One region of the Streptomyces sp. NPDC001634 genome, then DNA from elsewhere that is predicted to be linked to it. Evidence: riboswitches for the same ligand, from Rfam matches in the RefSeq annotation. Region 1 holds a riboswitch; each other region holds the start of a gene.

Region 1 (10,307 bases):
CCGCACGCGCTGCGTCGGGCGGCAGCTCACTGTCGAGAGCGGCGGTGGCCTCTGTGCCGATGACAGCGAAGTTTCCGTCGCTCAGTTCGAAGATGTCGGGGCAGGTCTGCCCCGTGGCGCTCCCACGCTCCCGCGGTGACGCACCGACTCGACGCACGATCTTCAAGTCCGTTCCCAGGTCAGTCGAAAGGACGGGCCGAAAAGGCGCGCCGGACGCTGCGCGGGAGGTGGTCGCTCTCTCGCGTCCAGTGAAGCTCATGAGTGGGCCCACGGATGCTCATGAGTGGGCCGACGGTCCTTGTGGGGAATCACGGCCCCACGCAGTAGTCTGGGGCGCCTGCGCATGGTGTTCGTCCCGAGCAGGCTGCGGGCAGACTACCGGTGAGATCGCCCGTGCGTATGCAGAGGGCCAAAGTGCACGCAAGAGTTGACGAAGAGTCACTCGTCCGGCAGCGAGTCCACCACCCACCATTCCTCGAGATCGCCGTCGTCCTGGTCCTGGGTGTGGAGCAGATTGTCCATCTCCTGGACGAGTTTGTCGGTCATCCTTCCCAGTTCTGCCTCTTCCGACGCATAGGGCAGGCTCTCCCGGTGGTGGCGGGTTGCCTCCCAGTACTCCCGGAAGATCTTGTTCCGGCACATCACTCGAAGGTGTCCGTGGAGTTCGACCCGGCTCATGGCTCCGAGGCGGTGGAAATACAGCGCGTTGACGTACAGGGCGTTGGCGAAGAGGTACTGGCGCTGCTTCTCCAGCGGTATGTCGCTCTCGTACGTGTCCAGGACGGCGGTCAGGGCAGGATCGTCCATCGCCTTGCAGAGCAGGTCGAAGTGGAGCCGGTGCTGCTCCGTGAGCAGGGCGCGCTTGAGCTGCCGAGAGCGCCGGCCCATGACGGCATTGGCCGCGAACGCAAGCCGGGCTTTGGTGGCTGTGCCGAGCCTCCGTAGTCCCGAGCTCTGTGTGACCATGTCAACCCCCGAATCAGGCGACCGTCCGCCGGTCGTCGGGTGCGGGGCGACTGGTGGGGACCGGCGAGCGATGGGCGGCGCGCTTGCCGTCTCCCAGGGTGCCGAGCGGCTCTGATCGGCAGGGAGGCGGAGAGGAGGCGCACGGGGGGAAGTGCGGGTCGCGTTTCCCGGCGCCATGCCCAACGTGTGCCCCGCGAGCGCCGCTAACAATCGTTCACTTCGCGGGCATTCCTCCCACTCGTATCCTGGGTCGGCATTCAATCCTCGTACGAGAGCCGAGCCATTCCGGCGAGAGCCGGTCCGTGAGCCGTCCTCGTACCACCGCCGGTTCGCGATCCGGCGCACGCATCGGTGTGAGAAAGGGCGTATGTTGAGCCGGCCGTCGAGTTTGCAGCAGATCCCCGTCGTCGTCCTTGCGGGATTCCTGGGCTCGGGCAAGACCACGTTGCTCAACCACCTCCTCCACCACAGCGGAGGCAGCCGCATCGGCGCCATCGTCAATGACTTCGGGGACATCGAGATCGATGCGATGGCCGTTGCGGGGGCGCTCGGGGACTCCACCGTCTCCCTCGGCAACGGCTGCCTGTGCTGCGCCGTCGACGCCAGTGAACTCGACCTCTACCTCGACCGTCTTGCCGCGCCCTCCGCCGGTGTCGACGTCGTCGTCATCGAGGCAAGCGGTCTCGCCGAACCCCAGGAGCTCGTCCGCATGCTGCTCGCCAGCGAGCAGCCGCGCGTGGTCTACGGCGGACTCGTCGAGGTCGTCGACGCGGTGGAGTTCGATGCGACACGCGAGAAGCATCCGGAACTCGACCGCCATCTCGCCCTCGCGGATCTCGTCGTCGTCAACAAGACCGACCGGGCCGAGGACGGCGAGCGCGTCCTGAGGCTCGTTCAGTCGCTCACCGACCGTGCCGCGGTCGTCCCTGCCGCGTACGGGCGAATCGACCCCCAGTTCCTCTTCGACTGCCGGCCGGCCGAGGAGCGGATCGGGCAGCTGTCCTTCGACGATCTCCACCGGCAGGACGAGGGGCACCGGCACGACCACACCCATCTGCACGCCGGATACGACAGCCTGTCCTTCCGTTCCGCCGTGCCCATGAACCCCCGGCGGCTGCTGGAGTTCCTCGACAGCAGGCCGGAGGGCCTCTACCGGATCAAGGGGTACGTCGACTTCGGCGCCGCCGATCCCCGTAACCGGTACGCCGTGCATGCCGTCGGGCGGTTCCTCAGGTTCTACCCGGAGGCCTGGGAGGCCGGCGACGAGCGGCTGACCCAGCTCGTCCTGATCGGGTCGGGCATCGACACCGCCGCCCTCGACAAGGAGCTGGAGGGGTGCACGGACGACGCCCCGCACGCCGACGAGCACAGCATGTGGGGCGTCCTTCGCTATGTGCAGGACAAGGAGGCCGAGGCTCCCCAGAACCTCGGTGACCGCCCCGACTGACCTACACCTGTCCCGCCACCGCGGCCACCGTCTTCGGCAGCGACACGCCCGAACCGTCGCGCCGGGGGTCGAGCTCCGGCAGTTCGGCCGGCATGCCGTTCTTCTGCGCGGCCCGGGCCGGTGTCGCGCCCGCCCACGCCAGCGACAGGCAGTCCTCGCCCTTCAGGAACCGCTGGCAGCGCACACCACCCGTGGCGCGGCCCTTGCGCGGGTACTGGTCGAACGGCGTCATCTTGGCCGTCGTCTGGACCGAGTCGTCCAGCGTGCCGCGCGAGCCGGCGACCGTGAAGACCACCGCGTCGACCGCCGGGTCCACCGCCGTGAAGGAGATCACCTTCGCGCCGTCCGTGAGCTTGATGCCCGCCATGCCGCCCGCCGGCCGGCCCTGCGGGCGCACCTGGGACGCGGGGTAGCGCAGCAGCTGTGCGTCGTCCGTGATGAAGACCAGGTCCTCCTCGCCGGTGCGCAGCTCGACCGCGCCGACGATCCGGTCGCCCTCCTTGAGGGTGATGACCTCCAACTCCTCCTTGTTCGCGGGGTAGTCGGGGACCACACGCTTGACGACGCCCTGTTCGGTGCCGAGGGCAAGGCCCTGGGAGGACTCGTCCAGCGTCGTCAGGCAGACCACCGTCTCGTCCGCCTCCAGGGAGACGAACTCAGAGATCGGCGCCCCGCCGGAGAGGGTCGGCCGGGCCGCCGTCTCCGGCAGCTGCGGGAGGTCGATCACGTTCAGCCGCAGCAGCCGCCCGGCGGACGTCACCGCGCCCACCTCGCCGCGCGCGGTCGCGGGGACCGCGGAGACGATCACGTCGTGCTTCGCGCGCCTGCCGTCGGTGTCCTCGGCGAAGGGGTCGCCGTTCGCCGTGCGTGCCAGCAGTCCTGTCGACGACATCAGCACCCGGCACGGGGCGTCCTCGACCTGGAGCGACACCGTCGGGGCCGGGGCGCCGGAGGACTCCAGCAGCACGGTGCGCCGCTCCGTGCCGAACTTCTTGGCCACTGCGGCCAGTTCGGCGGAGACCAGCTTGCGCAGCTCCGCGTCCGACTCCAGGATCCGGGTCAGCTCCTCGATCTCCACCTTGAGCCTGTCCTTCTCGGACTCCAGCTCGATGCGGTCGTACTTGGTGAGGCGGCGCAGCGGGGTGTCGAGGATGTACTGCGTCTGGATCTCGCTCAGCGAGAAGCGCTCCATCAGGCGCTCCTTCGCCTGCGCGGAGTTCTCGCTGGAGCGGATCAGGCGGATGACCTCGTCGATGTCCACCAGCGCCGTCAGCAGGCCCTCGACCAGGTGCAGCCGGTCGCGCCTCTTGCCCCGGCGGAACTCCGAGCGACGCCGCACGACGTCGAAGCGGTGGTCGAGGTAGACCTCCAGCAGCTCCTTGAGGCCCAGTGTGAGCGGCTGGCCGTCGACCAGCGCCACGTTGTTGATGCCGAAGGACTCCTCCATGGGTGTCAGCTTGTAGAGCTGCTCCAGGACCGCCTCGGGCACGAAGCCGTTCTTGATCTCGATGACCAGGCGCAGGCCGTGCTCGCGGTCGGTCAGGTCCTTGACGTCGGCGATTCCCTGGAGCTTCTTCGAGCCGACCAGGTCCTTGATCTTGGCGATCACCTTTTCCGGGCCGACCGTGAAGGGCAGCTCGGTGATGACCAGGCCCTTGCGGCGCGCGGTCACGTTCTCCACGGACACCGTGGCGCGGATCCTGAAGGTGCCGCGGCCCGTCTCGTACGCGTCCCGGATGCCGGAGAGGCCGACGATCCGGCCGCCGGTGGGCAGGTCCGGGCCCGGGACGTGCTTCATCAGGGTGTCCAGATCCGCGTTCGGGTGGCGGATCAGATGGCGGGCGGCCGCGATGACCTCACCGAGGTTGTGCGGCGGCATGTTCGTGGCCATGCCGACGGCGATGCCCGACGCGCCGTTCACCAGGAGGTTCGGGAAGGCGGCAGGCAGGGCCACCGGCTCCTGCTCCTGGCCGTCGTAGTTGGGCGTGAAGTCGACCGTGTCCTCGTCGATCGACTCGGTCATCAGGCTCGTGGCCTCGGCCATACGGCACTCGGTGTACCGCATGGCGGCCGGCGGGTCGTCGTTGCCCAGCGAGCCGAAGTTGCCGTGGCCGTCGACCAGGGGGACGCGCATCGAGAAGGGCTGGGCCATGCGCACCAGGGCGTCGTAGATCGACGCGTCGCCGTGCGGGTGGAGCTTACCCATGACCTCGCCGACGACGCGGGCGCACTTCACATAGCCACGCTCGGGGCGCAGCCCCATCTCGTTCATCTGGTAGACGATCCGCCGGTGCACCGGCTTGAGGCCGTCGCGTGCGTCCGGAAGGGCCCTGGAGTAGATGACCGAGTACGCGTACTCGAGAAAGGAGCCCTGCATCTCGTCGACGACGTCGATGTCGAGGATCTTCTCCTCGTACGAGTCGTCGGGCGGCGGGGTCTTCGTGCTGCGGCGGGCCATTGCTGCCGGCTCCTTCACAGTCTGTGCTGGGCATGAACGAATCTGACGTCGACCATTGTGGACCGACGCACTGACAACGCGGACAAGGACCCGGTTCTCAAGGGTCCCGGCCGGGCATGCGCACCGCCGTCCACGGTCTGCCGCCCGGTGCCGGCACCCGGCGCGTCAACCCTGTACGCCATGCTCCACCCCCCGTAATCCCGGTCTCGCTCTCGGCGTACGCCGCCCGGGAACTTCGCCACCGGTCCCCACGCTTGCATACAGTGACAGCACCGGCAGGAAACCGCGGTTTCCGCGAAAGCTCCGCGATCGAAGGGACGTACATGCCCATGGGTCACACGGCCACAGCCGAGGCAGGCTCCGGGGGCCTGACAGCGACCGAGCACCGCCTGGCCAACGGCCTGCGCGTGGTGCTCTCCGAGGACCACCTGACCCCGGTCGCGGCGGTGTGCCTCTGGTACGACGTCGGCTCCCGCCACGAGGTCCAGGGGCGCACCGGGCTCGCCCACCTCTTCGAACACCTGATGTTCCAGGGCTCCGCCCAGGTCAAGGGCAACGGCCACTTCGAGCTGGTGCAGGGCGCCGGCGGCTCGCTGAACGGCACGACGAGCTTCGAGCGCACGAACTACTTCGAGACCATGCCGGCCCACCAGCTGGAGCTCGCCCTCTGGCTGGAGGCCGACCGCATGGGCTCATTGCTGGCCGCGCTCGACGACGAGTCGATGGAGAACCAGCGGGACGTCGTGAAGAACGAGCGCCGCCAGCGCTACGACAACGTCCCGTACGGCACCGCCTTCGAGAAGCTGACCGCGCTCGCGTACCCGGAGGGCCACCCCTACCACCACACGCCGATCGGATCGATGGCGGACCTGGACGCGGCCACCCTGGAGGACGCACGCGCGTTCTTCCGCACCTACTACGCGCCCAACAACGCGGTCCTCTCCGTCGTCGGCGACATCGACCCCCGGCAGACCCTCGCCTGGATCGAGAAGTACTTCGGATCCATCCCGTCCCACGACGGCAAGCCCGAGCCGCGCGCCGGCTCGCTGCCCGAGGTCATCGGCGAGCAGCTGCGCGAGGTCGTCGAGGAGGAGGTCCCGGCGCGCGCCCTGATGGCCGCCTACCGGCTGCCCCACGACGGCACGCGCTCGGCCGACGCCGCAGACCTGGCGCTCACCATCCTCGGCGGCGGTGAGTCCTCCCGCCTCTACAACCGGCTCGTACGGCGTGACCGCACCGCCGTCGCCGCCGGTTTCGGCCTGCTGCGGCTCGCCGGAGCGCCCTCCCTGGGGTGGCTGGACGTGAAGACGTCCGGCGACGTCGAGGTGCCCGTCATCGAGGTGGCCATCGACGAGGAACTCGCCCGGTTCGCCGAGGAGGGGCCCACGGCCGAGGAAATGGAGCGCGCCCAGGCCCAATTGGAGCGCGAATGGCTGGACCGGCTCGGCACGGTCGCGGGCCGCGCCGACGAACTGTGCCGGTACGCCGTGCTGTTCGGCGACCCGCAGCTCGCCCTGACCGCCGTCAAGCGCGTGCTCGACGTCACCGCCGAGGAGGTGCAGGAGGTCGCCAAGGCCCGCCTGCGCCCCGACAACCGCGCGGTGCTCGTGTACGAACCGGTCACGGACGGGGCCGAGGCCCAGGAAGCCGCCGAAACCACCGCCGCCGAAGGCACCAGCAACGACGAGGAGCCGTCGAAGTGACCGAGCTCGCGACCATGGACTTCCACCCGCAGCCCCGGCCCGGCGAGGCCAAGCCCTGGGCGTTCCCGGCACCCGAGCGCGGCACGCTCGACAACGGTCTGACCGTGCTGCACTGCCACCGCCCCGGCCAGCAGGTCATCGCCGTCGAGGTGCTCCTCGACGCGCCCCTGGACGCCGAGCCGGACGGCCTCGACGGCGTCGCCACGATCATGGCGCGCGCCTTCTCCGAGGGCACCGACAAGCACTCCGCCGAGGAGTTCGCCGCCGAGCTGGAGCGCTGCGGCGCCACCCTCGACTCGCACGCCGACCACCCCGGCGTCCGCCTCTCCCTCGAGGTGCCCGCCTCCCGCCTCCCGAAGGCGCTAGGGCTGCTCGCCGACGCCCTGAGGTCGCCGGCGTTCGCCGACAGCGAGGTCGAGCGCCTGGTGCGCAACCGCCTCGACGAGATCCCGCACGAGACGGCCAATCCGGCCCGCCGCGCCGCCAAGGAGCTCTCCAAGGAGCTGTTCCCCGCGTCCTCGCGCATGTCGCGCCCGCGCCAGGGCACCGAGGAGACGGTCGCGAACATCGACTCCGCGGCCGTCCGTGCCTTCTACGAGCGGTATGTACGCCCCGCGACGGCCATCGCCGTCGTGGTCGGCGACCTGACCGGGTTCGACCTCGGCGAGCTTCTCGGCGACACGCTCGGCGCCTGGAAGGGCTCGCCGGCCAAGCCGCGTCCCGTTCCTCCGGTGACCGCCGACGACACCGGCCGCGTGATCATCGTGGACCGCCCCGGCGCCGTCCAGACGCAGCTGCTCATCGGCCGCGTCGGCGCCGACCGCCACGACCGCGTCTGGCCCGCGCAGGTGCTCGGCACGTACTGCCTCGGCGGCACTCTCACCTCCCGTCTGGACCGCGTCCTGCGCGAGGAGAAGGGCTACACCTACGGTGTGCGGGCGTTCGGGCAGGTGCTGCGCTCCGCGCCCGACGGCACGGGTGCCGCGATGCTCGCCATCAGCGGCTCGGTCGACACGCCGAACACCGGCCCGGCGCTCGACGACCTCTGGAAGGTGCTGCGCACCCTCGCCGCCGAGGGGCTGACGGACGCAGAGCGCGATGTCGCCGTGCAGAACCTGGTGGGTGTGGCGCCGCTCAAGTTCGAGACCGCGGCGGCCGTGGCGAGCACCTTCGCCGACCAGGTCGAGCAGCACCTCCCGGACGACTACCAGGCGACGCTGTATCAGGAACTCTCCGCGACGGGCACGGTGGAGGCCACGGCGGCCGTCGTGAACGCCTTCCCGGTGGACCGTCTGGTGACCGTCCTGGTGGGCGACGCCGCGAAGATCGCGGAGCCCGTCAAGGCGCTCGGCATCGGTGAAGTGTCCGTCGTAGCGGCCGAGTAGGGGCGCCGCACGCGCGCGTGGAGACCACCTGGCAGGCACGCGCGCGTCGCACGGCGGGACACAACGGGCCCTGGTGACATCCGTCACCAGGGCCCGTCTCTTGGGGTTTTGTCCGTATTGCCGCAGAGTTGCCTCTCTGCCCTGTGGGATGCGCTACAAATCCCCGTCTCCGTTTGTTGATTGAAAGAGGGCCCCCTTAGCGTCGTCCGGGCTGTCCGTCAGGCAGTGCGCCGCACCCGCGGCACCGGACAGTCATCGCCGAGTCCCCGTACGGCGCGAGCCAGGGGAGCCGGGGACCCAACCACAGTCCCTGGGGTGAATCGGGCTCCAGCCCGTAGGAGACCTTCCTGCTCCGAACCCGTCAGCTAACCCGGTAGGCGAGAGGGAAGGAAAGGACCAGCCACTTCATGGCGTTCACCTGCGCCACCGGGAAGCACCGTCGTACCGGCCGTGCGAAGCGCACGACCACGAATGCCATGGGCGCCGCGGCGCTCGCCGCCACCGGCGTCATCGGCACACTGGCCGCCCCGGCGCTCGCCGTCGAGAACTCCGTCGAGCAGACCGGACTGATGCAGGCCGTCACCCTCGGCGACTCGGTCGCCGAGAAGATCGACGCCCAGGCCGCCGCCCAGAAGCAGGCCGCGGAGCAGAAGCAGGCCGCGGAGGCCGCGCGCCGGAAGGCCGCGGAGAAGGCCAGGCAGGAGCGCGAGGCCAAGGAGCGCGCCGCCCGCGAGGCCGAGCGCAGGCGTCTCAACGCCTACGTGGCGCCGATCTTCAACTCCTACGTCTCCACCGGCTACAAGAGCGGCGGCTCCCTGTGGTCGTCCGGCGCGCACACGGGCATCGACTTCCACGCCTCGACGGGAACACCCGTGCACGCGGTCGGTTCCGGCACCGTCGTCGAGACGGGCTGGGGCGGCGCGTACGGCAACCAGATCGTCATCAAGATGAACGACGGCACCTATACGCAGTACGGCCACCTGTCGTCCATCGGCGTCTCCGTCGGCCAGACGGTCACCCCGGGCCGGCAGATAGCCCTCTCCGGGGCCACCGGCAACGTCACCGGGCCGCATCTGCACTTCGAGGCCCGTACGACCCCGGAGTACGGCTCGGACATCGACCCGGTCGCCTACCTCCGTTCACACGGTGTGAACGTCTGATACCAAGCACGTCGACGGGTATGCCCGTCCGATGGCCCCGGCTCATCAGCCGGGGCCATCGTCGTTTCGAACGGCTGTCTGTCCAAAAAATATCCCTGGATTCCGGCCCGCCGTCGGAAATTCCGGCCCGCTGCAATAGAGTCGGTTGAACACGCGTCAATCGGCGACGTTTCACGGGTATTAAGGCGGAGGTCGGTCATGCGTATTCCGGCGCACTCGGTATGCACGGCGATCCGTGATGACATCGTCGCAGGTGTCTACGAGCGTGGCAGCCGCCTCACCGAGGAGCTCCTGGCGCGGCGCTACGGCGTCTCGCGCGTCCCCGTGCGCGAGGCCCTGCGCACCCTGGAGGCCGAGGGCTTCGTCGTCACCCGCAGGCACGCCGGCGCGTGTGTGGCGGAACCGACCGACCAGGAGGCCGCCGACCTGCTGGAGATGCGGATGCTGCTGGAGCCGCTGGGCGCCGCACGGGCCGCACAGCGGCGCACCGAGGCCCACCTCAAGGTGCTGCGCGGCCTGGTCAGACTGGGCCAGGAGCGGGCCAGGAGGGGCAGCAGCGAGGATCTGCGCTCCCTGGGCGGCTGGTTCCACGAGACGCTCGCACAGGCCTGCGGAAGCCCCGCGCTGACCTCCACGCTCGGCCAGTTGCGGCACAAGATCGCCTGGATGTACGCGGTCGAGGCACCCGCCAACCCCGTGGAGTCGTGGGCTGAGCACGGCGGAATCGTGGATGCCGTCGCGCGCGGGGACAGTGAGCGCGCTCGGGCGATCACGGCGCTGCACACCGAACGCGCGACCGCCGCGCACCGGCTCCGCTTCTCCGGCGCGGGGGAGCGCACGGACCGTGTGAGGACTTCGCAACACGCCGTAAACATGTCGGGGCTGCGGCATTAACACGGGCGCCGTATACAAAGAGGGGTATTCGGCGGAAGCCTATTTCGGCTGCCCCGTTTCGCGCGTGCCCGGGAATTCCGGCGTGCGCGATTTCCGTGCGCAGTGTGCACTTATTGTGCGACCCCGCTGAATTTCCTGTGCGCGGCGCACGACACATGGCCGCCGCGCGGAAAAGAAAGCGCGAGTGCGCCCGGAGGCCGGCCGGCCCCGCACCACCGCACGGGTGTGGACGCGGGGGGGGGGGGCGCCCCCCCCGCGCCGTGCGGCCCTCGCCGAACTGACGGACGACTGGCT
Region 2 (10,307 bases), on a different contig from region 1:
CGGGAGGTGGATCAGGTGCGGGAGATCGCTTACGACTGCGACGTGCTGGTGATCGGTGGCGGAATCGTCGGTCTGTCGACGGCGTATGCGATCACGCGTGCCGCTCCGGGCACGCGGGTGACGGTCCTGGAGAAGGAGGCGGGCCCGGCCCGCCACCAGACGGGGCGCAACAGCGGGGTCATCCACAGCGGGATCTACTACCGCCCCGGTTCACTGAAGGCGCAGTACGCGGTGCGGGGCGCCGCCGAGATGGTCAAGTTCTGCGCGGAGTACGGCATCGCCCACGCCGTCACCGGCAAGCTGATCGTCGCCACGGAGCGCGAGGAGCTGCCACGTCTGCACGCACTCGTCCAGCGCGGCCGGGAGAACGGCATTCCGGTGCGGGAGCTGGGCCCGGCCCAGATCACGGAGTACGAGCCGGAGGTGCGGGGACTCGCGGCCATACACGTCGGGACCACGGGGATCTGTGACTTCGTGGCGGTCGCCCGGCAGCTCGGGGAGGCCTCCGGGGCGGAGATCCGGTACGGGGCGGAGGTCGTACGGATCGACCGGCGCCCGTCGCTGGGGGTCGCCGTGCAAACGGCGGACGGGACGGTCCTGCGCGCGCGTGTGCTGGTCAACTGCGCCGGGCTGCACTGTGACGAGGTGGCCCGGCTGACCGGGGACGACCCGGGGATGCGGATCGTGCCGTTCCGGGGTGAGTACTACGCACTGGCGCGACCCGAGCTGGTGCGGGGGCTGGTGTATCCGGTGCCGGATCCGGCGTTCCCGTTCCTCGGGGTGCATCTGACCCGGGGTACCGACGGAGAGGTGCACATCGGGCCGAACGCGGTGCCGGCGCTGGCCCGCGAGGGGTACGGCTGGGGGGTCGTACGACCGCGGGAGCTGGGCGCGACGGTCGCGTGGCCGGGGTCGTGGCGGATAGCGCGGCGGCACTGGCGGTACGGGGCGGGGGAGCTGCGGCGGTCGGTGTCGAAGGGGGCGTTCACGGAGGCGGTGCGCAGGCTGTTGCCCGTGGTCGGACCGGACGATCTGGTCCCGGCGGCGGCGGGGGTGCGGGCGCAGGCCGTGCTGCGGGACGGGACACTCGTGGACGACTTTCTGATCCGGGAGGCAGCGCGGGTGGTGCATGTGCTGAACGCGCCGTCGCCCGCGGCCACCGCTTCGCTGCCGATCGGGCGGGAGGTGGCGCGTCGGGCGCTGGCTGCGCTGGGCCGGGGCTGAGCCGGGGACTGCGTCCCCGGACCCTGCCTGGGGGCTGCGCCCCCGGACCCCCGCCTCGGCCTTACCGGCCTCGTCCTCAAGCTCCCCCAAGCTCTCGGCTTCGCTCGAGCAGGGGCCCCCACGACGGGCTGGATTCGGCTGGGCTGGTTCAGGTCGGCCTCCCCGTAAAATTGGTCCCACTGTGTCTGACTCCCTCGACTTCGCTCCCGACGACCACCGGGCCGCCCCGGGCGGTCCGTCCGGCGGTGCCCCCGGTATGTCCATTCGCCACACCCGGGCCAAGGGTGTGCCCCGGTTCCCCGACGGGCCCAAGGCCGATCCCGCCGGGTCGCACTTCGAGCGGCGGATCCGGAGTTTTCAGCCGCGGCGGAGCCGTGTGACGGCCGGGCAGGCGGACGCGCTGCAGCGGCTGTGGCCCAAGTGGGGGCTGGACATCGACGGACAGCGGACCCTCGAGCCCGCCGAGTTGTTCGGGAACACGCACCCCGTCGTGCTGGAGATCGGGTTCGGCATGGGCGAGGCCACCGCGCAGATGGCCACCGCCGACCCGGACACCAACATCCTCGCCGTCGATGTGCACACTCCCGGCCAGGGCAATCTGCTGAGCATCGCCGACCGGAACGGACTGACCAACGTCCGTGTCGGCAACGGCGACGCGATCATCCTGCTCCGCGAGATGCTCGGGCCCGACTCCCTCGACGGTCTGCGCGTCTACTTCCCCGACCCCTGGCCCAAGAAGCGCCACCACAAGCGGCGGCTCATCCAGCCCGAGTTCCTCACGCTCGCCGCCACCCGCCTCAAGCCGGGCGCGCTGGTGCACTGCGCGACGGACTGGGAGCCGTACGCCGAGCAGATGCTCGAAGTGCTGACCGCGCACCCGGATTTCGAGAACACACAGCCGGACGGCGGTTACGCGCCCCGCCCCGGCTTCCGCCCGCTGACCCGTTTCGAGGGCCAGGGACTGGACAAGGGTCATGTCGTGAACGACCTGCTGTTCCGGCGCGTACCGCACCGGAACCAGCCCTCCGCCGACGACTGAGCGCCTCCGCGAGCCCCGCCCGGCACTGTCGCGGGCGGCGCCCCCGTCTCGTTAGGGTCGATGCCGTGGCCACCTTTTCCTCGTATCCGACGCACCCCGACGGCAATGCCGGAGGACGCATGCTCGGGCACGCGCACTGGTGGCAGAGGCGCTGGGTGCGCTACGGGGCGCTGATCACACTTCTCGCCCTGTCCGGCCTCGTCATCCTCGCCCTCGTACGACAGCAGACCGGTACCGAGGGCTTCCTGGTCGGGCTGGGCCTCGCGGTCCTGCCCGTGCCGCTGCTCATCGCCGCGTTCCGCTGGCTGGACCGGGTCGAGCCCGGGCCCTGGCGGAACCTGCTCTTCGCCTTCGCCTGGGGAGCATGCGCGGCCGCGCTCATAGCCATCGTCGCGAACAGTTTCGCCACCAGATGGATCGCGACCGCGACCGCCGACCCGAACAGCGCCGACACGCTCGGCGCCACCGTCATAGCGCCCATCGTCGAGGAGTCCGCGAAGGCGGCGGCCGTGCTGCTGGTCTTCCTCTTCCGCAGACGGGACTTCACCGGGATCGTCGACGGGGTGGTGATAGCCGGGGTCACCGCGACCGGCTTCGCCTTCACGGAGAACATCCTCTACCTGGGCACGGCCTTCGGCACGGACCAGCTGAACGGCGAACGCGGGCTGGCGTCCGTGACGGCTGCGACCTTCTTCGTACGGGTGGTGATGTCGCCCTTCGCGCACCCGCTGTTCACCGTGCTCACCGGTATCGGCTTCGGCATCGCCGCGCTGTCGGCGGAGCGCCAGCACGTGCGCCGGGTACTGATGCCGCTGGGCGGGCTGCTGCTCGCGATGGGCATGCACGCCATGTGGAACGGGTCGTCGTCGTTCGGCCAGTACGGGTTCTTCGCGGTCTACGCGTCCTTCATGGCGCCCGCGTTCGGGCTGCTGACCTGGCTGGTCGTCTGGACGCGGCAGCGGGAGCTGCGGACCGTGCGGGAGGAGTTGCCGGCGTACGCGGTGGCCGGCTGGCTGGGGCCGGTGGAGCCGTTCGTCCTCGGCTCCATGCGGGCGCGCCGGCTGGCCCGGGAGTACGCGGGGCACCACGCCGGCCGAGCGGCGGCGCGCTCGGTCGCGGAGTACGAGGCGTATGCGACGTCGCTGGCGTTCCTGCGCCACCGGGGGCGCCGGGGGCGGGCGGGAGCCGACTTCGTCGCACGGGAACAGGAGTTGCTCTCCGCGCTGTGGGCACGGCGGGGGGTGGCACGGCCGGCGCTGGAGCACGCCGCGAGGGCCATGACGCCGGTGGCTCCGCCGGCAACGGCTCCGGCGGCCTGGCCGGGGTACGGATACGCGCCGGTGTACGGTGCGCCGCCGCCGTACTGGGCGTCGGCGCACGGTACGACGGCGGTGCCGTATCCCGGGTACAACCCGTACCGCTCATAACGGGTTGAAGTAAGGGGGTTGAAGCAAGGGGTTGAAGTAAGGCGTTGAAGCAGGAGGCTGAAAGGGCTCGCTACGCGGACGCCTCGGTGAGGCGCTTCAGCTCCTCCTCCGTCAGCGTCACATCCGCCACCGCCAGCAGTGCCGGCAGCTGTTCCACCGTGCGGGCCGAGGCGATCGGGGCCGCGATCGTCGGCTGGGCCGCCAGCCAGGCCAGGGCCACCGTGGCGAGCTCCGCGTCCCGCGCCTGCGCGACCTCGTCGAGGGCTGCCAGGACGCGCCGGCCGCGCTCCGTCTCCAGATGCTTGCCCGCACCGGCGGCCCGCGCCGAGTCCACCGTCGTACCCGGCCGGTACTTGCCCGTCAGGAAGCCGGCCGCGAGGGAGAAGTACGGAACGGCCGCGAGGCCCGCACGGGAGACGACGTCCCGCAGCGCGCCCTCGTAGGTGTCGCGCGAGACCAGGTTGTAGTGCGGCTGCAGCGCCACGTACCGCGCCAGGTCCTCGCGGTCGGAGAAGTCGAGGGACTCCTGGAGGCGCTCGGCGGAGATGTTGGAGGCGCCGATGGCGCGCACCTTGCCCGCCTTCACCAGCTCGTCGAGCGCGCCGATGATCTCCTCGACGGGCACCTCCGGCTGATCGAAGTGCGTGTAGTAGAGGTCGATGTGGTCGGTGTCCAGGCGGCGCAGGGACGCGTCGGCCGCGGCCTTGATGTTCGCGGCGGTCAGGCCCTTGTAGTCGGGGTGCTGACTGACCTTGGTCGCGATGACCACGTCGGAGCGGTTGCCGCGGGCCTTGGCCCACTTGCCAATGAGGGTCTCGGACTCGCCGCCCTTGTTGCCGGGAATCCAGGCCGAGTACGAGTCGGCCGTGTCGACGAAGTTGCCGCCCGCCGCCACGTAGGCGTCGAGCACGGCGAAGGACTGCGCCTCGTCGGCGGTCCAGCCGAAGACGTTGCCGCCGAGGGAGAGCGGGAAGACCTCGAGGTCGGAGGAGCCGAGCTTGCGAAGGGAAGTCATGCTCTTCTTCAACGCCCGGGCCGGATCGATATCTTCCGGAACAGCCGCAAAGTCCCCGTAAACAAGCAGATTCCAGAATTCCGGTTCAGGGCGCCAAGCCGACAGCCCTGGCGTCGGGGGGTGTGCGCCAGGGCCGCCGGGGTTCGGATGAGAAGAGGTGTCAGGGGTTGAGGCCCTTGCCCTGCAGCCACGCCATCGGGTCGATGGCGGCGCCGCCGTTCGGGTGGACCTCCAGGTGCAGATGCGGCCCGGTCACGTTGCCGGTCGCGCCCACGCGGCCGATGACGTCGCCCGTGGACACCTTCTGCCCCACGCTGACGCTGATCGACGACTGGTGGCAGAACCACAGCTCGGTGCCGTCGTCGAGGGTGAGGACCGTGCGGTAGCCGTACGAGCCGGCCCAGCCCGCCTGCGTGATGGTGCCGCTGTGGATCGCCTTGATGAGCGTGCCCGTGGGCGCGGCGAAGTCGAGACCGGTGTGGTAGCCGGAGGACCACATGGCACCGGCGTCACCGAAGCGGGAGGTCAGCGTGTACGAGGACGTCGGCAGCGTGTACTGCTTGGCCAGCTCGGCCAGCCGTGCCGCCTCGGCCTTCTGCTTGGCCTCCTCCTCCGCCTGCTTCTTGTCGGCGGCGGCCTTGGCCTTCGCGTCCTCCTGCGCCTTGGCCGCGGCCTCGGCGGCCTTCTTCGCGGCGGCGTCCTCAGCGGCCTGCGCGGCGGCCTTGTCGATCCGGTCCTGCTGGGAGGCGGCCTGCTCGATGATGCGGGCGCGCAGCGCCTCGCCCGCGCCGGAGTTGCCCGCGGCGGCGTCGGCGGTGGTCACGCCCGCGGCGCTGAGCGGGGTGGCGGAGCCCTTGGGGGCGCCGGCGTCCTCGCCGATGAGCGCCTTGGCCGAGTGCGTGAGCGAGGAGAGGTCCGGCAGGGATATGGACACCGGAGGCTTGCCCGACTGCGCGGTGGCCATGCCGCCCGCGCCGACGGCGGCCATCACGCCGACGCCCAGAACGGTGGAGCTGCGCGCGAGTCCGCCTCCGCGCTGCTTGGTGACGCGGTGCCGGCCGCGGACGGGGCGGAGCGACTCCTCGGTGGGGTTCCACTCCTCCCAGGGGCCCTCGTCGGTGCCAGGTGCGAAACCGAACGTCTGAGTTCCGTTCGGGGCGAACGAGGTGCTCTGGGCAGGCGGGTTGGACGCCACGTGGGCGCACTCCTTTCCTTCCTTCTCGCCTACCGGGTTAGCTGACGGGTTCGGAGCAGGAAGGTCTCCTACGCGCGTATACCTGCCGTGCTTCCACGGCGGCATCCGCTCGATTCACCCCAAGGTGGTGGTTCCCCGGCTCCCTTGCGGGATTCGGCACACGCGCACGGAGCCGCCTCTTGTGACGGCTGGGACGACCGCGCTGCGTTATCGAACGTTAATAGACGCGGGGGCCGGATTCCAAGCCGTTCGACCTAGATCATTAACGCCCCTGGCCAGGACTTTCACGCCATGAACGGCAGAAAACGGGCGAGTTGCTCCCACCTCAGGAGTCTCACAGATATTGACAGTATGTCAGTTGTTGAGCGGAGGGGCGTCAGATGATCACCTGGCGTGACGACGGCGACGGGTGCTCGGGGCGGCGTACGGCCAGCACGGCCATGTCGTCCGTGGCACGGCCGCCGGTGTGGCGGGCGACCTCCTCGGTGACGGCGGCCAGGAGTGCGGCGGGCCCGGGGAAGACGCGGCCGACGAGGCGGCCTGCGGGGTCGTAGAACTCGCCGTGCGCATCGCGTGCCTCCGAGACGCCGTCGGTGAAGAAGAGCAGCGTCGCCCCGGGCGGGAAGTCCCACTCCTTCGCCCGGTCGGGCCATATGCCGAGGTCGCCCATACCCAGCGGCAGCGCGGGCTCGGGGGGCGCCAGCTCGCTCAGGGTGCCGTCCGGGTGCAGCAGCAGCGGTGCGGGGTGGCCTCGGCTGACGATGCGGACGCGTCCGCCGCCGTGCGGGATCTCGGCGAGCACCGCGGTGGTGAACCCCTCGAACGCGTCGATCCGGTCGCGCCGGGTGCCCTCGCGCAACAACGCCCGCTCCAGGCGCTGGGCGACGGCCTCCAGCGTGGACTCCTGTTCCGCGGCCTCCCGGAAGGCGCCGATGACGACGGCGACGGCGGCCACCGCCCCCATTCCCTTCCCGCGCACGTCCCCGACGACGAGCCGGACGCCGTGCGGGGAGTCCTGCACGGCGTACAGGTCGCCGCCGATGAAGGCGCCCGCCTGTGCCGCCTCGTACCGGGCGGCGATGTCGAACCCGCCGATCCGTCCGGCGGGTTCGGGCAGCACGGCGCGCTGGGCAGCCTCGGCGATCTCATGGGCGGAGGCGAGGCGTTCGTCGTTGCGGCGGACGAGCACGTTGACCAGGACGGCCAGCACGGCGACGGTGACGATGGTGATCACCTCGGTGACCGCGTCGGCCTGCCCGAGGATGCCGAGCCCGAGGTGGACCGCGAGGACGGCGACGACGGCGGCCACGCCGGTGAGAACGGTGCCGGGCAGCGAGTAGAGCGGTGCGGCCACCAGGGGGGCGGCGGTGAAGAGGGGACCCGCCCTGAAGTCGGACGGGGTGAAGTAGTCGTGGCAGGCGCCCGCGACGACGAGCAGCGCGGGCAGGGCACGCAGGAACGCGCGCGCGTACGAGATCCGGCGGGTCTCGGACCCGACGGGCATCGGCGGTGTGGCGTCTCCCACACCGAGGTCGGCCACCGGGTCGCCGGGCAGTCGGCCGCCGGACCGGTCACGGCCGTCGTCCTCCTGGTCGTACGGCTCCTGCGACCGCCACGCGCCTGCTTGCTGCACCACCCGTCCAGGCTTTCCCGCGGGGACGGCGGGAGGCGACCGCTGAGGGCCGATCGGCGTATGCAACGGTGACACGAACGGGCGGTTGAACGCCGGGAACCAGGGATGCCGGGGCGCGGGGTACCGGGGGGCAAGGAAAAACCGAGGGCCGGAACCCTTTCGGATTCCGGCCCTCGGCCATCAGTAGCGGGGACAGGATTTGAACCTGCGACCTCTGGGTTATGAGCCCAGCGAGCTACCGAGCTGCTCCACCCCGCGTCGGTGAAACCAGTGTACGCCATGCGCGCGACACGGAGCACACCGGTTTTACGCCCATGGCCCCTCACCAGCGTTTTCCGGCCTCCACCGACCCTTTCACGGCCACGGGGTCATGCACTCACGGTGCCCCCACGGTGCCGTCAGGAGCGGGTCGCCGGGGGCAGCAGATGGGCGTTCGGGGCCATCGCACAGGCCTCGTACTCCGGAAGGAGCAGCACGTCCACCCCCGCAGCCGCCAGCAGCGCGTTGCCGTCGGCCGACTGCACGAACGTGTCCGGTTCACGCCAGGCCGTGACCACCCGTCGTACCCCGGCGTCCAGGATCAGCCGGGCGCACGGTGCGGGCCGGGAGGCGCGGCGGGCGCACGGTTCCAGGCTGCTGTACACCGTTGCGCCGGCCAGCCGCGGATCCGCCGGGCCGAGCTTCGCCAGCGCCGCCTCCTCCGCATGGACCACGGGGTCGCCGCCCTCCCGGGAGTGCCCCCGCGCCAGCTCCGTACCGTCGGCCGCGACGATCACCGCCCCCACGCTGAAGGCCGTCTCGGACGGCGGGCACTGCGCGGCCAGCTCGCAGGCCGTCTCCAGCCACCGCCGGTCCGCGGCGGAGGCGCGCTGCCCGGTGCCGGGCGCCGTGGGCACGTAGCGCATCAGCACGACGTCCCCGACCGGCCGCGTCTCCACCAGCCGCATACGCCCGGGCGGGTACGCCCCCGGCCCGAACATCCGCGGCGCCTCCGCCTCCCCCACGAACAGCGGGGCGACCACGAGCTGCAGCTCGTCCGCGAGCCCCTGCTGCAGCAGCTGCGTGTGGACGCGCCCGCCGCCCTCGACCATCAGCCGCCGCACGCCCTTGACCTCGCCCAGATGGCCGAGCACGGCCCGCCACTCCACGTCCGGGCCGAGCGCGACCACCTCCACGCCCGCCGGCAGCAGCCCGTGCAGCCGCTCCGCGCCCTTGTCCGTCGTATAGACGGTCTTCGCGCCGCCTGTGTGCCAGAAACGGGCATCGGGATCGAGGTCCCCCGACGCGCTGACCGTGACCTTCAGCGGGTACTCCGGCAGCCCGGCGGCCACCCGGGCCGCCCGCCGTTCGGCCGAGTTGACCAGCAACCGCGGATTGTCGGTGCGCAGCGTCCCCGCGCCGACCAGGATCGCGTCGCTGTCCGCCCGCACCTCGTCGACCCGGTCGAAGTCCTCGGGTCCGGACAGCAGGAGCCGCTCGGGCCCGGTGTCGTCCAGGAAGCCGTCGAGGGAGACGGCGGCGGACAACAGGACGTAGGGGTGGGCCATGGGGGCGCTCCTGTGCTCGGGCCTGCTTAGTTCGACTCGCTCAGCTTGCTTCGACTCGGCCGGCTTGCTTCGACTCGCTCAGCTTGCTTCGACTCGCTCAGCTTGGTTCGACTCGGCCAGCTTGGTTCAACTTTTAAACAGTAACTACACTGCCAGTATGACGACCCGCTGGCTCACCCCGGAGGAGGAGCGCGCCTGGCGCTCCTACCTCGCCGCGTCGTGGCTCCTGGAGGACACGATCGACCGGCAGCTCCAGCAGGAGGCCGGCATGCCGCACCTGTACTACTCCGTCCTGGCCCATCTCTCCGACGCGCCCGGCCACCAGTTGCGGATGACCGACCTCGCCGAGGCGACGAAGATCACGCGCAGCCGGCTGACCTACGTCGTCACCCGCCTGGAGAAGGACGGCATCGTCCGCCGGGAGGGGTGCCCGACCGACAAGCGCGGCAGCATCGCGGTCCTCACGGACGCGGGCATGGCACTTCTGGAGCGTACGGCGCCGGGCCATGTCGAGACGGTCCGCGCAGCCGTCTTCGACCACCTCACGCCGGAACAGGTGGCCCAGCTGGAGGCGATCTCCGACCGGATCACCGAGGCGCTCCAGGGAGACGAGGAGCGGCCCACGTGCGGCGAGCTGCCGTGGCGCCGGCGTTCGTCCTCGGCGTAACCACCAAATGAGGTTGCTTGAACATTAAAGCAGGGTTAGAGTCTCCGACCGAGGTTGTGCTTCAAATCTGAAGCATGGGGCGCACCCTCCGCACCCGCAACCCGCCGGATCGGAGAAAGACGACAGACATGCGCGACCCACGCAACGCCACGGCATCCACTGCCGGCAGTGACAGCAGCCAGACGACCGACCTCCCCACCGCCACGGTCCGCACCCGCGTGACGGTCCCGCTCCGCTTCGGCGACGGCTACACGGTCACCGCCGACCTGGTCACCTTCCACGGCCTGGCCGACGGCCAGGAGCACGTGGCCGTGATCCTCGGCGAGCCCGCCACCGACCGCCCGCCACTGGTTCGCCTGCACTCCGAGTGCCTGACCGGCGACGTCTTCGGCTCGGCCCGCTGCGACTGCGGCCCCCAGCTGCGCGAGGCGGTGGAGCGCATCGCCGACCAGGGCGGCATCCTGCTCTACCTCCGCCAGGAGGGCCGCGGCATCGGCCTCTACAACAAGCTCGACGCCTACGCCCTCCAGGACCAGGGCCTGGACACCTACGAGGCGAAC
Region 3 (10,307 bases), on a different contig from region 1:
CGAGAAGCCCCTCTTCGGCCTCGTCGGCGCGCTGACCATGGCGAACATCTTCATCGCGGTGCTCTGGACCTGACGGTTCCCAGGGCGGACCGGACGGCCGAGGCGAGGACCGCGCACCAGACGGCCACCGCGATCCACAGCAGTACCCGGCCGAGTCCGCTCGGCCAGTGCACTTCGAGAGCGGCGGCGACGGACAGTGCCGCCACGGCGGTCATCCCCATGGGGAAGACGGTCGCCCAGCGCCGTACGTCGTAACCGAGCCGCGGCCGGAGCATCTCGGCCGCCGCCAGTACGCAGTAACAGGAGCAGGCGAGCACGAGGAGGCCGACGGTGACGGCCCGCAGGGTGTCGTTGTCGTCGTTGTTCCAGAGATACAGGCCACTTTGCGCCGCGGCGACGAGCCGTGCCCCCGCCACCGCGGAGATGGCGAGTGCGCCGGCCGCGATCCAGTGGTCCCCCGCGCCGGTCAGCACCTGCCGCGGGTCGAAGCGCCACAGCCCGGCCAGGTAGAGCACGAGCCCGAGCCAGAAGAACACCAGCGCCGCGTGCGCGAGCCACGCAACCCCCTCGGCCCCGGCGAGCACCGCGGCGAGCACCGCGATCCCCTCCGTCGCCACGGACCCGAGGAACACCACCCCCGGCATACGGCGCTCCCAGTGCCACATCACCGGGAGGATCAGGCCCGCCCACAGCACGAAGGCCAGCGCGAGGAGCGCCTCGGCGAGCTGCTGCCAGCCCAGGTCGGCCACCGCCGCGCCCAACACGGCCGTCGCCGCGACCGGGGTGAGCGCGACCGGCGAGCGCGCCTCGGCCGCCCACCGCTCGCGCTCCCGCGGCAGCCGTACGGCGAAGTCCGCGGCGAGCCCGAGCCATGAGATGCCGGTCAGCACCAGGGCGATGCGGGAGAGGGCCTCGTACCCGGGCAGATGCAGCCCGACCGACAGGATGCCGGTCGCCATGACGGCGGCCCCGGTGGCGGGCGGACGCTGCGCCCACCGGATACGGAGCGCGGAGGTGCCTGACATGCGCCCGATGCTAGGGACGCGTACGCGGGTTGCGTACGGGGCACGCGCGCGCGGAGACGGAAAACACCCCACGCGCGCGGAGACGGCAAACAACCCCCCGCGCGCGGAGACGGCAAACAACCCCCACGCGTGCGGGGCGTACGAAAACGCCCACGCGCGCGTGGGGCACGAAAACGGGAGCCGAGGCCTCAGGCCGGCCGCACCACGCTGTGGATGATCGACGCGCCGCCGTAGTAGATCGACTCCTCGCGGACGTACGCGCCCGGCTTCGGTGCGTGGATCATCATGCCGTTGCCGATGTAGATGCCGACGTGGCTGATGTCGTCGTAGAAGAAGATCAGATCACCGGGCTGCGCATCGGTGAGCGAGACCGTCGTGCCGGCGTTCACCTGGTCGTACGTGGTGCGCGGCAGCGTCACCCCGGCGGCGCTCCAGGCTGCCTGGGTCAGGCCCGAGCAGTCGTACGAGCCGGGCCCGGTGGCGCCCCACACGTACGGCTTGCCTATCTGCGCGCGGGCGAACGCAAGGACCTTCGCGGCCTTGGTCGCGTAGGAGGAGTCCGTGCCGGTGGAGGTGCCCGATGAGCCCGAGGAACTCGACGAGCCGGACGAACCGGAGGATCCGGAGGAACTCGACGAGCCGGACGTGGTGCCCGAGGACGACTTCTGCTGCGCCGCCTGCCGCCGTGCCAGCTCCGCGGCCTGGCGCTGGGCCTCCTCCTGCTTCTGCTTCTCGATCGCGGCGAGCCGCGCCTTCTGCTCCGCGGTCAGCTGGGAGAGCAGCTGCCGCGCCTCGCTCAGTTTCTGCTGGACGTCCGCCTTGCTCGACTTGAGCGTTTCCTGCGACTTGGTGAGCGACTGCAGGCTCCGGCTGGCCTCCTGCCGCTTCTTCATCGTCGAGGCCTGCGCGGTGATGTACTGGTCGACCGCTTCCTTCTGACGGCTGGTCAGCCGGCTCATCAGCTGGGTCTGGTCGAAGTAGTCCTGGGGCGTGTCGGCCAGCAGGAAGGTGGCCGTGTCGGGGGCCGCGGCCCCGGTTCGGTACTGCGCCGCTGCGAACGTGCCCAGCTCGTCCCGTGCCTCGTTGAGCTTCTGGGTGCGCTTGGCGACGTCGTCGAGGAGCGTGTCGACGTGCTTGCGCTCCGTGGCCGTCTTCTCCGTCGCCGCGTCGTATCTTTCGGTGGCCGACTCCGCCTGGCGGTAGAGGTCGTTGACCTTCTTCTCGACCTCCTCGATGCTCGGCTTGTTGTCGGCGGAGGGCGCGGCGTTGGCGGTCTGGGAGAGCAGGGCCACGGAGGTGAGGGCGGCCGTCGCGAGGGCGGGGGTCCGTATGCCTGCGATGCGCGTGCCGGAGGGACGCGGCTTGCGGTGCGGCGCCATTGAGAGGCGACTCCTTCCGTAATCCGCCTACCGAGTTAGCTGTCGGGTTCGGGCGGGTGGTTCCGGAAGGTGTGCCCTACGGCCGTGCCCCGAAGGGCAGTTGGCCGATTCACCCCAAGGTCGGTGGGTCCCCGGCTCCGGCTGCCGCGGGGGCGCACCGGACTCGGCGGAGGCCCCGCGACCCGGCGACCTTCGCCGGTGGTTGTCGTGCGGCCTGCCGGGCACGCTAGCCAACTGGTGTGGCCCGTGTGAAGGTTGATGTGCGATATGCCCGATACATTTTCGTGACCTTGACCTTGAGGTGTGCCGCCCATGGTCAATGCGGAGGTATCTGTGGCGGGTTGGTCGATTTTTTCCTCCGGAGTCGGGATTTCCGTGGAGTATGAGACTTCTCCGGAGTCGGAATTCCAGTGGAGCCGGGATTCCTTCGGGGCTCCGACGTGGGCGTATGTCCCGTACGGTCGATTGCCGAACGTGGTCGGACCGACCCGGAAAGTAACAGTAATCAAGCGGTCAATTCCGGAGGAGCGCCCGGCCGGAGACCGATCCCGGGGACGGATTGCCGGGGCGGCGGCCGGTTGTCGGTGGGGCGGCCTAGACTCGGAGAGCGATGAGCAGCCTCTTTGACGACAGCTTCCTGGCGGACCTCAAGGCCAATCCGGCCCACGAGGAGGAGCCCCCGCCACCCGAGGACGATCACGCACCGGAGTCGGTTCCGGACGATCTGTTCGACGGGAAGTTCGACATGCCGCCGGACCGGGACGCTTACTACCGCGACGGCGCGCCCCGCCCGGTCATCGACCCGCAGGCGCTGCTCCAGGGGCTGAACGAGAACCAGCGCGCGGCCGTCGTGCACGCCGGCTCCCCCCTGCTCATCGTGGCCGGCGCCGGCTCCGGCAAGACCCGAGTGCTCACCCACCGCATCGCGTATCTGCTGGCCGAGCGGGGCGTGCACCCGGGACAGATCCTTGCGATCACCTTCACCAACAAGGCCGCGGGCGAGATGAAGGAGCGCGTCGAGCATCTCGTCGGCCCGCGCGCGAACGCGATGTGGGTGATGACCTTCCACAGCGCGTGCGTCCGCATCCTGCGGCGCGAGTCGAAGAAGCTCGGCTTCACATCCTCCTTCTCGATCTACGACGCCGCCGACAGCAAGCGGCTGATGGCGCTGGTCTGCCGCGATCTGGACCTCGACCCCAAGCGCTTCCCGCCGAAGTCCTTCAGCGCCAAGATCTCCAACCTGAAGAACGAGCTGATCGACGAGGAGGACTTCGCCGCCCAGGCCGCCGACAGCTTCGAGAAGACCCTCGCTCAGGCGTACGCGCTCTACCAGTCGCGGCTCCGCGAGGCGAACGCGCTCGACTTCGACGACCTGATCATGACGACGGTCAACCTGCTCCGCGCCTTCCCGGACGTCGCCGAGCACTACCGCCGCCGCTTCCGCCACGTCCTCGTGGACGAGTACCAGGACACGAACCACGCCCAGTACGCCCTCGTACGGGAACTCGTCGGCAGCTCCGAACATCCCGTGGACGTACCGCCGAGCGAGTACGACCTGCGGCCGGCCGAACTGTGCGTCGTCGGTGACGCCGACCAGTCGATCTACGCCTTCCGTGGCGCGACCATCCGCAACATCCTCCAGTTCGAGGAGGACTACCCGGACGCCACGACGATCCTCCTGGAGCAGAACTACCGCTCCACGCAGACGATCCTGAGCGCAGCCAACGCGGTCATCGAGCGCAACGAGTCCCGCCGCCCCAAGAACCTGTGGACGAACGCGGGCGCGGGCGCGCGGATCACCGGCTATGTCGCCGACACCGAGCACGACGAGGCGCAGTTCGTCGCCGACGAGATCGACCGCCTCACCGACAAGGCCGAGGCGAAGGCGGGCGACGTCGCCGTCTTCTACCGGACCAACGCCCAGTCCCGTGTCTTCGAAGAGGTCTTCATCCGCGTCGGCCTGCCCTACAAGGTCGTCGGCGGCGTCCGCTTCTACGAGCGCAAGGAGGTCAGGGACGTCCTCGCCTATCTGCGGGTGCTGGCGAACCCGGAGGACTCCGTGCCGCTGCGGCGGATCCTGAACGTGCCGAAGCGGGGGATCGGCGAGCGCGCCGAGGCGATGATCGACGCCCTTTCCCAGCGGGAGAAGATCAGCTTCTCGCAGGCGCTGCGCCGCGTGGACGAGGCATACGGCATGGCGGCCCGCTCGACGAACGCGGTCAAGAAGTTCAACGCGCTGATGGAGGACCTGCGGACGATCGTGGAGTCGGGAGCCGGCCCGGCCACGGTCCTGGAAGCGGTCCTCGAACGCACCGGTTATCTGGCCGAACTGCAGGCCTCGACCGACCCCCAGGACGAGACCCGCATCGAGAACCTCCAGGAACTCGCGGCCGTGGCCCTCGAATTCGAGCAGGAGCGCGGCGAGGGCGGAGCGACATCAGGGGCTGCCGCCCCGGGGAGCACGCTGGCCGACTTCCTGGAGCAGGTCGCTCTGGTCGCCGACTCCGACCAGATCCCGGACGAGGAAGAGGGCGACGGCGTCATCACGCTGATGACCCTGCACACCGCCAAGGGCCTGGAGTTCCCGGTGGTCTTCCTGACCGGCATGGAGGACGGTGTCTTCCCGCACATGCGCGCCCTCGGCCAGACCAAGGAACTGGAGGAGGAGCGGCGCCTGGCATACGTCGGCATCACACGCGCAAGGGAGCGGCTGTACCTCACCCGGTCGGCCATGCGCAGCGCCTGGGGCCAGCCCTCGTACAACCCGCCCTCGCGCTTCCTGGAGGAGATCCCGGACCAGCACGTGGAGTGGAAGCGCACGGGCGCCTCCTCCGCCCCCGTGTCATCGGGTCCGGTCTCGGGTGTGGCGGCCTCACTGTCGTCGTCCCGGTCGAGGTCCTCGGCCGCGGGCGCGTCCGGCTTCGCCACGCGCCGGGGCGGTGCGACGGAGAAGCCGGTGATCGCCCTGGCGATCGGCGACCGTGTCACACACGACCAGTTCGGTCTGGGCACGGTGGTCGGTGTGAAGGGAACGGGCATGAACGCGGAGGCGACGATCGACTTCGGGGACGCGAAGCCGAAGCGGCTGCTGCTGCGCTATGCGCCGGTGGAGAAGCTGTAGTCAGCACAGCTGAGCCCCCGCCGAACGGCGGGGGCTCACGCAGGAGTCAGTTGATCAGGTCGGATCCAGTCCGTGGCTCCGCAGCCAGGGCAGCGGGTCTATCGCGGCGCCTCCGCCTGGCCGCACCTCGAAGTGCAGATGCGGACCGGTCGAGTTGCCCGAATTGCCGGAGTACGCGATCGGCTGGCCGGCCTTGACCGTCGTACCGGAGGGCACGCGGTAGCTGGAGAGGTGGCAGTACCACGTCTGCGTGCCGTCCTTCGCGGTCACGATCATCATGTTGCCGTACGCGCTGTTCCACTTGGTCTGCACGGTGCCGTCGGTCGCGGCCATCACCGTCGTCCCGTACGACACCGGGAAGTCGATGCCGGTGTGCACGGACATCCAGTTGACGCCGGCCTGGCCGAAGTAGGCGCTGAGCCCCCTCTGTGTGACCGGCAGTACGAACTTGGGGCGAAGCCGTTCCCTGAGGGCCGCCTCCGCCGCCGCCTTCTTCTTGTCGGCCTCCTGCTGGGCCTTGAGGTCGATACGTTCCTGCGTGCGGCTCGCCCGGTCCGCGAAGTCGTTCGCGCCCGCGGAGAGGCTCTCGAGCTGGGAGTCCAGCTTGTTGTTCACGGTGGACGGTTCCACCGGAGCCGCGTCGGGCGTGCTGGCCGTCGTGTCCTTGCTGTCGTTTCCGACCATGCCGACGGACGCGGCGGCGATCCCGGTGACCCCCATCACACACACCGACGGTACGGCGACCGTCAGCAGCGCGGAACGCTTCGCCGGGGTGCGGCGGCGGGACCGGTTCGCGGTGCGGCACGCGGTACGCGAGGCCGGGAGGGGGGTGATCTCCTCCTGGTCTTCGAGCAGCGGGGCGTCACCGGAGGTCCCGGGAGCGTGTTCCAACTCGGCGTCGTCGATGGCGTCTTGCTCGTACGGGAGCTGCTCGAAGGATTCCGCCGTTTCGAAGAGGGCGGTTTCCTGCTGGTCGAAGGACTCCGGGACGACCTGCTCGAACGTAGCCATCGCGGTCGCCGTGTCCGTCGCCACGGCCTGGTGATCGTGTATCCCGTGCTCGGGGGCGCCGTCCGAGTTCCACTGCGTGGCGTCGTACGCGCCCGTGTCGAAGCTTTGCGTGCCCCATTCCCACTGCTGGGTCGGGTCCGCAGCCTGGCCCGCCTCGAGCCAGGCGTGCGCGTCCCACTGGCCGGTGCCCTCGGGAGCGGTGGCCTGCGCGGGGATACCGGCGAGCTGCTGATAACCGGCCGCCCAGGCGGTGGTGTCATGGGCGCCGGTGTCGAACGCCGCATAGTGCTGGGCGGCGTACGCGTCGTAGTTCAGCGTCTGGTGCGTGCCCGCGCCGAGGGTCGTGTGGCTGCCGGTGGACCACTGGGTGGTGTCGTACGAGCCGGTCGAGCCGTCGACGGGCAGGTTGCCGAAGAGGGGGTCGGCCGCGAAGGTCGTGGTCGCCCGGCCGCTGTCGCCGTAGAGGGTGGCGGGGTCGGCGTACGTCGTGAACTCACCGTACTGACCTCCCTGCTGGCCATACGGCGCGTAGTGCGCCGAGTCGGCATCGGAGGCCGGAGCCGGGGGAGTTGCGGTCCCCGACGGGTGACGGTCGTTCACCAACTTCTCTTTCGCCTCGACAACAGGGGCTGGCAGAGCAGTGCGGCGACTGTACCCGGCGGTAGGCGGGCGCGACAATCTTCGGCAGGTTTCCGGCAGGCAGGAAACGGGCATTCGGCTGTGTTTCGGCAGGCTCCGGCGAGGCTTTGGCTCTGCGTTCGATGAATGTTCGATAGCCGATGGGTGTCCGGGAGCCGGCGGACGGCTTGATCGGAGGCGAGTGGGCGTCGTCCCGGGGCCCGTGACGGCCGGGGTGTGCTGCCCGCCGTGCCCGGGCGGGCGCGCGCCGATGCTCAGGCCACGGTCAGTCCGTCGCTGTGGGCGGCGGTGGTGCCCGGCTGCTCGAGGTCGAGTGCCTGCCGTATACCGGCCGCGACCGCGGGGTGCACCGGCAGGGCGAGGTGGCCGATGCCGGTCACCCGGACGTTCTGTGCCACCAGGTCCGGGTGGTCCACGCAGGCCGTCTCCAGCGGGTCCATCAGCGGATCCAGATCGCTCCAGAAGCTCACGAAGTGTGTACGGCAGCCAGGGGCGGGCGCGCGCAGCTCCTCGATCAATGCGGAGCCCGGACGCATCTGGCGGACGATCGGGTGCGCGTTTGCGAGCGGTGCGACACGGGTGCCGGAGTGAGGCGTGCCCAGCGTGACGAGCGTACGGACGTGCAGGTCTCCACCGAGGCACTGCACGTAGTACCGCGCGATCAGTCCGCCCAGGCTGTGTCCGACGATGTCCACCTGCGGCTGCCCGGTGCGCTCGCAGATCTCCTCGATGTGGCGACCCAGCAGCTGGGCTGCGGTACGTATGTCACATGTCAACGGAGAGTAATTGAGTGATTCGATGTGCTGCCTGCCGTGCTGCGCGAGGTTGCGGCGCAGGAGGACGAAGACCGAGCGGTTGTCGATGAACCCGTGGAGCAGGATGACCGGGGGTTTGGCCTCGGTGGGCAGCGGTGCGGCGTCCGGCGGGGGGAGGAGCGGGGCGGAATGCCGCTCCTGGATGATTCCCGAGGGGTAGAGGAGCAGATGCCCGGCGAGGATCGCGAGCTCCAGGGCGGTCGCCTTCAGGAGGGCGATGGAGAGTCCGGCCAGCCTGGTCGGGAACAGGCGCTGGCAGAGCGGAAGCAAGGGCTGCACTGCCCCGGTGACCTTCATGGCCGACCTCCCGTCGGCGCACGCGAGGACGCCTCTGTCCCCCGTGTGCCCTCGTGGAAAGCCGTGGCGGCGGTGGCCTGAGGGGCAGGTGCCGCGGGTACGGCCGTGCCGCGGATGCGGCATACGAAGCGCCGGTGGCGCGACGGGCGACTTGTCGTCGTAATGACGTTACCCCGCCGTGCGGCCTGGCGCTGTGTCCCGTCCTCCTTGTACGGTTCCGGCTCGCTCCCCGCTTTCGTGCCCTTGCATTCCTTTCGCCGAGGAGGCCCACCACCACGGCGCCCCGCTGGCGATGCGGTGGTGCGGCCGCCTCGTGGCGGCTCTCCTTGCGCGCGATCCCCTCGGTCCACGGCGCGCGAGCCGCTGGTTCTGCGGCCCGTGTGCCGCGGGGAGAGAGGACCCCACGCGGCGAATGTGTCCCATCGTGTGATTTCCCCCTCGGTCTGCACCGTGAAACTGCCGGTTGCGGGATGCTGGCGATAACGTTCGTTCACTTCCCGGGTCGGTGCGGCGCGGGGCGCCGGTGCCGTGGGGCGTTGCGATGCGCGTGGCCTGCGCGGACTGTGCTGCCGTTGCGGTCCGTGTGTCCACTGGTGCGGACTGTGCCGATGGTGCGGTTCGTGTCTGCCGGTGCGGTGATGTGGCGGCGGGGCAGTACATCGGTACAGGGTGTGGAGTAGTCGCTTCATGGAGGCAGTGATGGGTGTGGCAGCCGGTCCGATCCGCGTGGTGGTGGCCAAGCCGGGGCTCGACGGCCACGATCGGGGGGCCAAGGTGATCGCGCGGGCGCTGCGCGATGCGGGTATGGAGGTCATCTACACCGGCCTCCACCAGACGCCCGAGCAGATCGTCGACACGGCGATCCAGGAGGACGCCGGCGCGATCGGACTGTCGATCCTGTCCGGCGCGCACAACACGCTGTTCGCCGCGGTGATCGATCTGCTGAAGCAGCGGGACGCGGAGGACATCCTGGTCTTCGGCGGCGGGATCATCCCCGAGGCGGACATTCCCCCGCTGAAGGAGAAGGGCGTCGCGGAGATCTTCACGCCCGGCGCCACGACCGCGGCGATCGTGGACTGGGTACGGGCGAACGTACGGCAGCCGGCAGAGGCGTAGAGCCGCTGCCGGGGGACCCGGGGCACAGCCCCGGGGCGGGAGGGCAGGGGCGGCGGGGGCGGAACAAGCCCCCGGCCCCTGGTCCCCTGCGGCCTGCCCGCACCCGCCTCACGGCTCCCCCATTTCCTCTCGCATCGTCGCGCGCAGGCGCAGCGTCGTCGTCAGACGCTGGAACGCCTCCGCCCAGTAACTGCCAGCCCCCGGCGAAGAGTCCTCGGTCTCGTCGGGTATTGCCGTCAGCGTGTCGAGGCGGCTTGCCTCCGCGGGATCGAGGCAGCGTTCCGCCAGGCCCATCACCCCGCTGAAGCTCCACGGGTAACTTCCCGCGTCCCGGGCGATGTTGAGCGCGTCCACGACCGCCCGTCCCAGTGGAGCCGCCCACGGGACCGCGCACACCCCGAGAAGCTGGAACGCCTCCGACAGTCCGTGCCTGGCGATGAACCCCGCGACCCAGTCGGCCCGTTCCTCAGCGCCCAGCGTCGACAGCAGCTTGGCCCGCTCGGCCAGGGACACCGCCCCCGGCCCCCCGGCCTCCGGCGCCGAGGGCGGTCCGAGCAGGGCCCGGGACCAGCCGGGGTCCCGCTGCCGTACCGCCGCCCGGCACCATGCCCCGTGCAACTCGCCCCGCCAGTCGTCCGCCACCGGCAGCGCGACGATCTCCTCGGGCGTACGCCCCCCGAGCCGGGCCTGCCATGAGCCGAGCGGTGCCGCCTCCACCAGCTGGCCCAGCCACCAGGACCGTTCGCCGCGCCCGGCCGGAGGGTTCGGCACCACCCCGTCGCGCTCCATGCCCGGGTCGCACTCATGCGGCGCCTCGACCACGAGGGCCGGACCCCCCTGTGTGAAGTCGACCGCCACACAGGCCGCCGCCCGCACCGCCATCCGGCCGGCCAACGCCGAACCC

The links. Region 1 has a riboswitch for cyclic di-AMP ahead of ABT186_RS43825 (M23 family metallopeptidase). Riboswitches for the same ligand answer to the same signal wherever they lie in the genome.
Region 2: another riboswitch for cyclic di-AMP. It lies ahead of ABT186_RS34040 (M23 family metallopeptidase); the one in region 1 lies ahead of ABT186_RS43825 (M23 family metallopeptidase).
Region 3: another riboswitch for cyclic di-AMP. It lies ahead of ABT186_RS35910 (C40 family peptidase); the one in region 1 lies ahead of ABT186_RS43825 (M23 family metallopeptidase).

Annotation. Positions count from the first base shown of each region.
Region 1 is NZ_JBEOZU010000127.1:10,147-20,453, forward strand. It holds gene ABT186_RS43795 (hypothetical protein) at 1-166, opposite strand, end outside; gene ABT186_RS43800 (DUF6082 family protein) at 439-966, opposite strand; gene ABT186_RS43805 (CobW family GTP-binding protein) at 1,334-2,413, shown strand; gene ABT186_RS43810 (DNA gyrase/topoisomerase IV subunit A) at 2,415-4,871, opposite strand; gene ABT186_RS43815 (M16 family metallopeptidase) at 5,195-6,574, shown strand; gene ABT186_RS43820 (M16 family metallopeptidase) at 6,571-7,959, shown strand; cyclic di-AMP (ydaO/yuaA leader) riboswitch at 8,206-8,354, shown strand; gene ABT186_RS43825 (M23 family metallopeptidase) at 8,367-9,119, shown strand; gene ABT186_RS43830 (GntR family transcriptional regulator) at 9,318-10,013, shown strand.
Region 2 is NZ_JBEOZU010000067.1:29,078-39,384, reverse strand. It holds gene lhgD (L-2-hydroxyglutarate dehydrogenase) at 7-1,224, shown strand; gene trmB (tRNA (guanosine(46)-N7)-methyltransferase TrmB) at 1,406-2,263, shown strand; gene ABT186_RS34050 (PrsW family intramembrane metalloprotease) at 2,329-3,690, shown strand; gene ABT186_RS34045 (aldo/keto reductase) at 3,761-4,705, opposite strand; gene ABT186_RS34040 (M23 family metallopeptidase) at 4,866-5,900, opposite strand; cyclic di-AMP (ydaO/yuaA leader) riboswitch at 5,912-6,069, opposite strand; gene ABT186_RS34035 (PP2C family protein-serine/threonine phosphatase) at 6,277-7,404, opposite strand; tRNA gene ABT186_RS34030 (tRNA-Met) at 7,718-7,791, opposite strand; gene ABT186_RS34025 (dihydrofolate reductase family protein) at 7,932-9,080, opposite strand; gene ABT186_RS34020 (MarR family winged helix-turn-helix transcriptional regulator) at 9,238-9,747, shown strand; gene ABT186_RS34015 (GTP cyclohydrolase II) at 9,876-10,307, shown strand, end outside.
Region 3 is NZ_JBEOZU010000075.1:10,010-20,316, reverse strand. It holds gene ABT186_RS35920 (hypothetical protein) at 1-73, shown strand, start outside; gene ABT186_RS35915 (tellurite resistance/C4-dicarboxylate transporter family protein) at 51-1,025, opposite strand; gene ABT186_RS35910 (C40 family peptidase) at 1,214-2,404, opposite strand; cyclic di-AMP (ydaO/yuaA leader) riboswitch at 2,414-2,583, opposite strand; gene pcrA (DNA helicase PcrA) at 3,015-5,525, shown strand; gene ABT186_RS35900 (M23 family metallopeptidase) at 5,580-7,136, opposite strand; gene ABT186_RS35895 (lipase family alpha/beta hydrolase) at 7,430-8,287, opposite strand; gene icmB (coenzyme B12-dependent isobutyryl CoA mutase small subunit) at 8,987-9,403, shown strand; gene ABT186_RS35885 (DUF5691 domain-containing protein) at 9,512-10,307, opposite strand, start outside.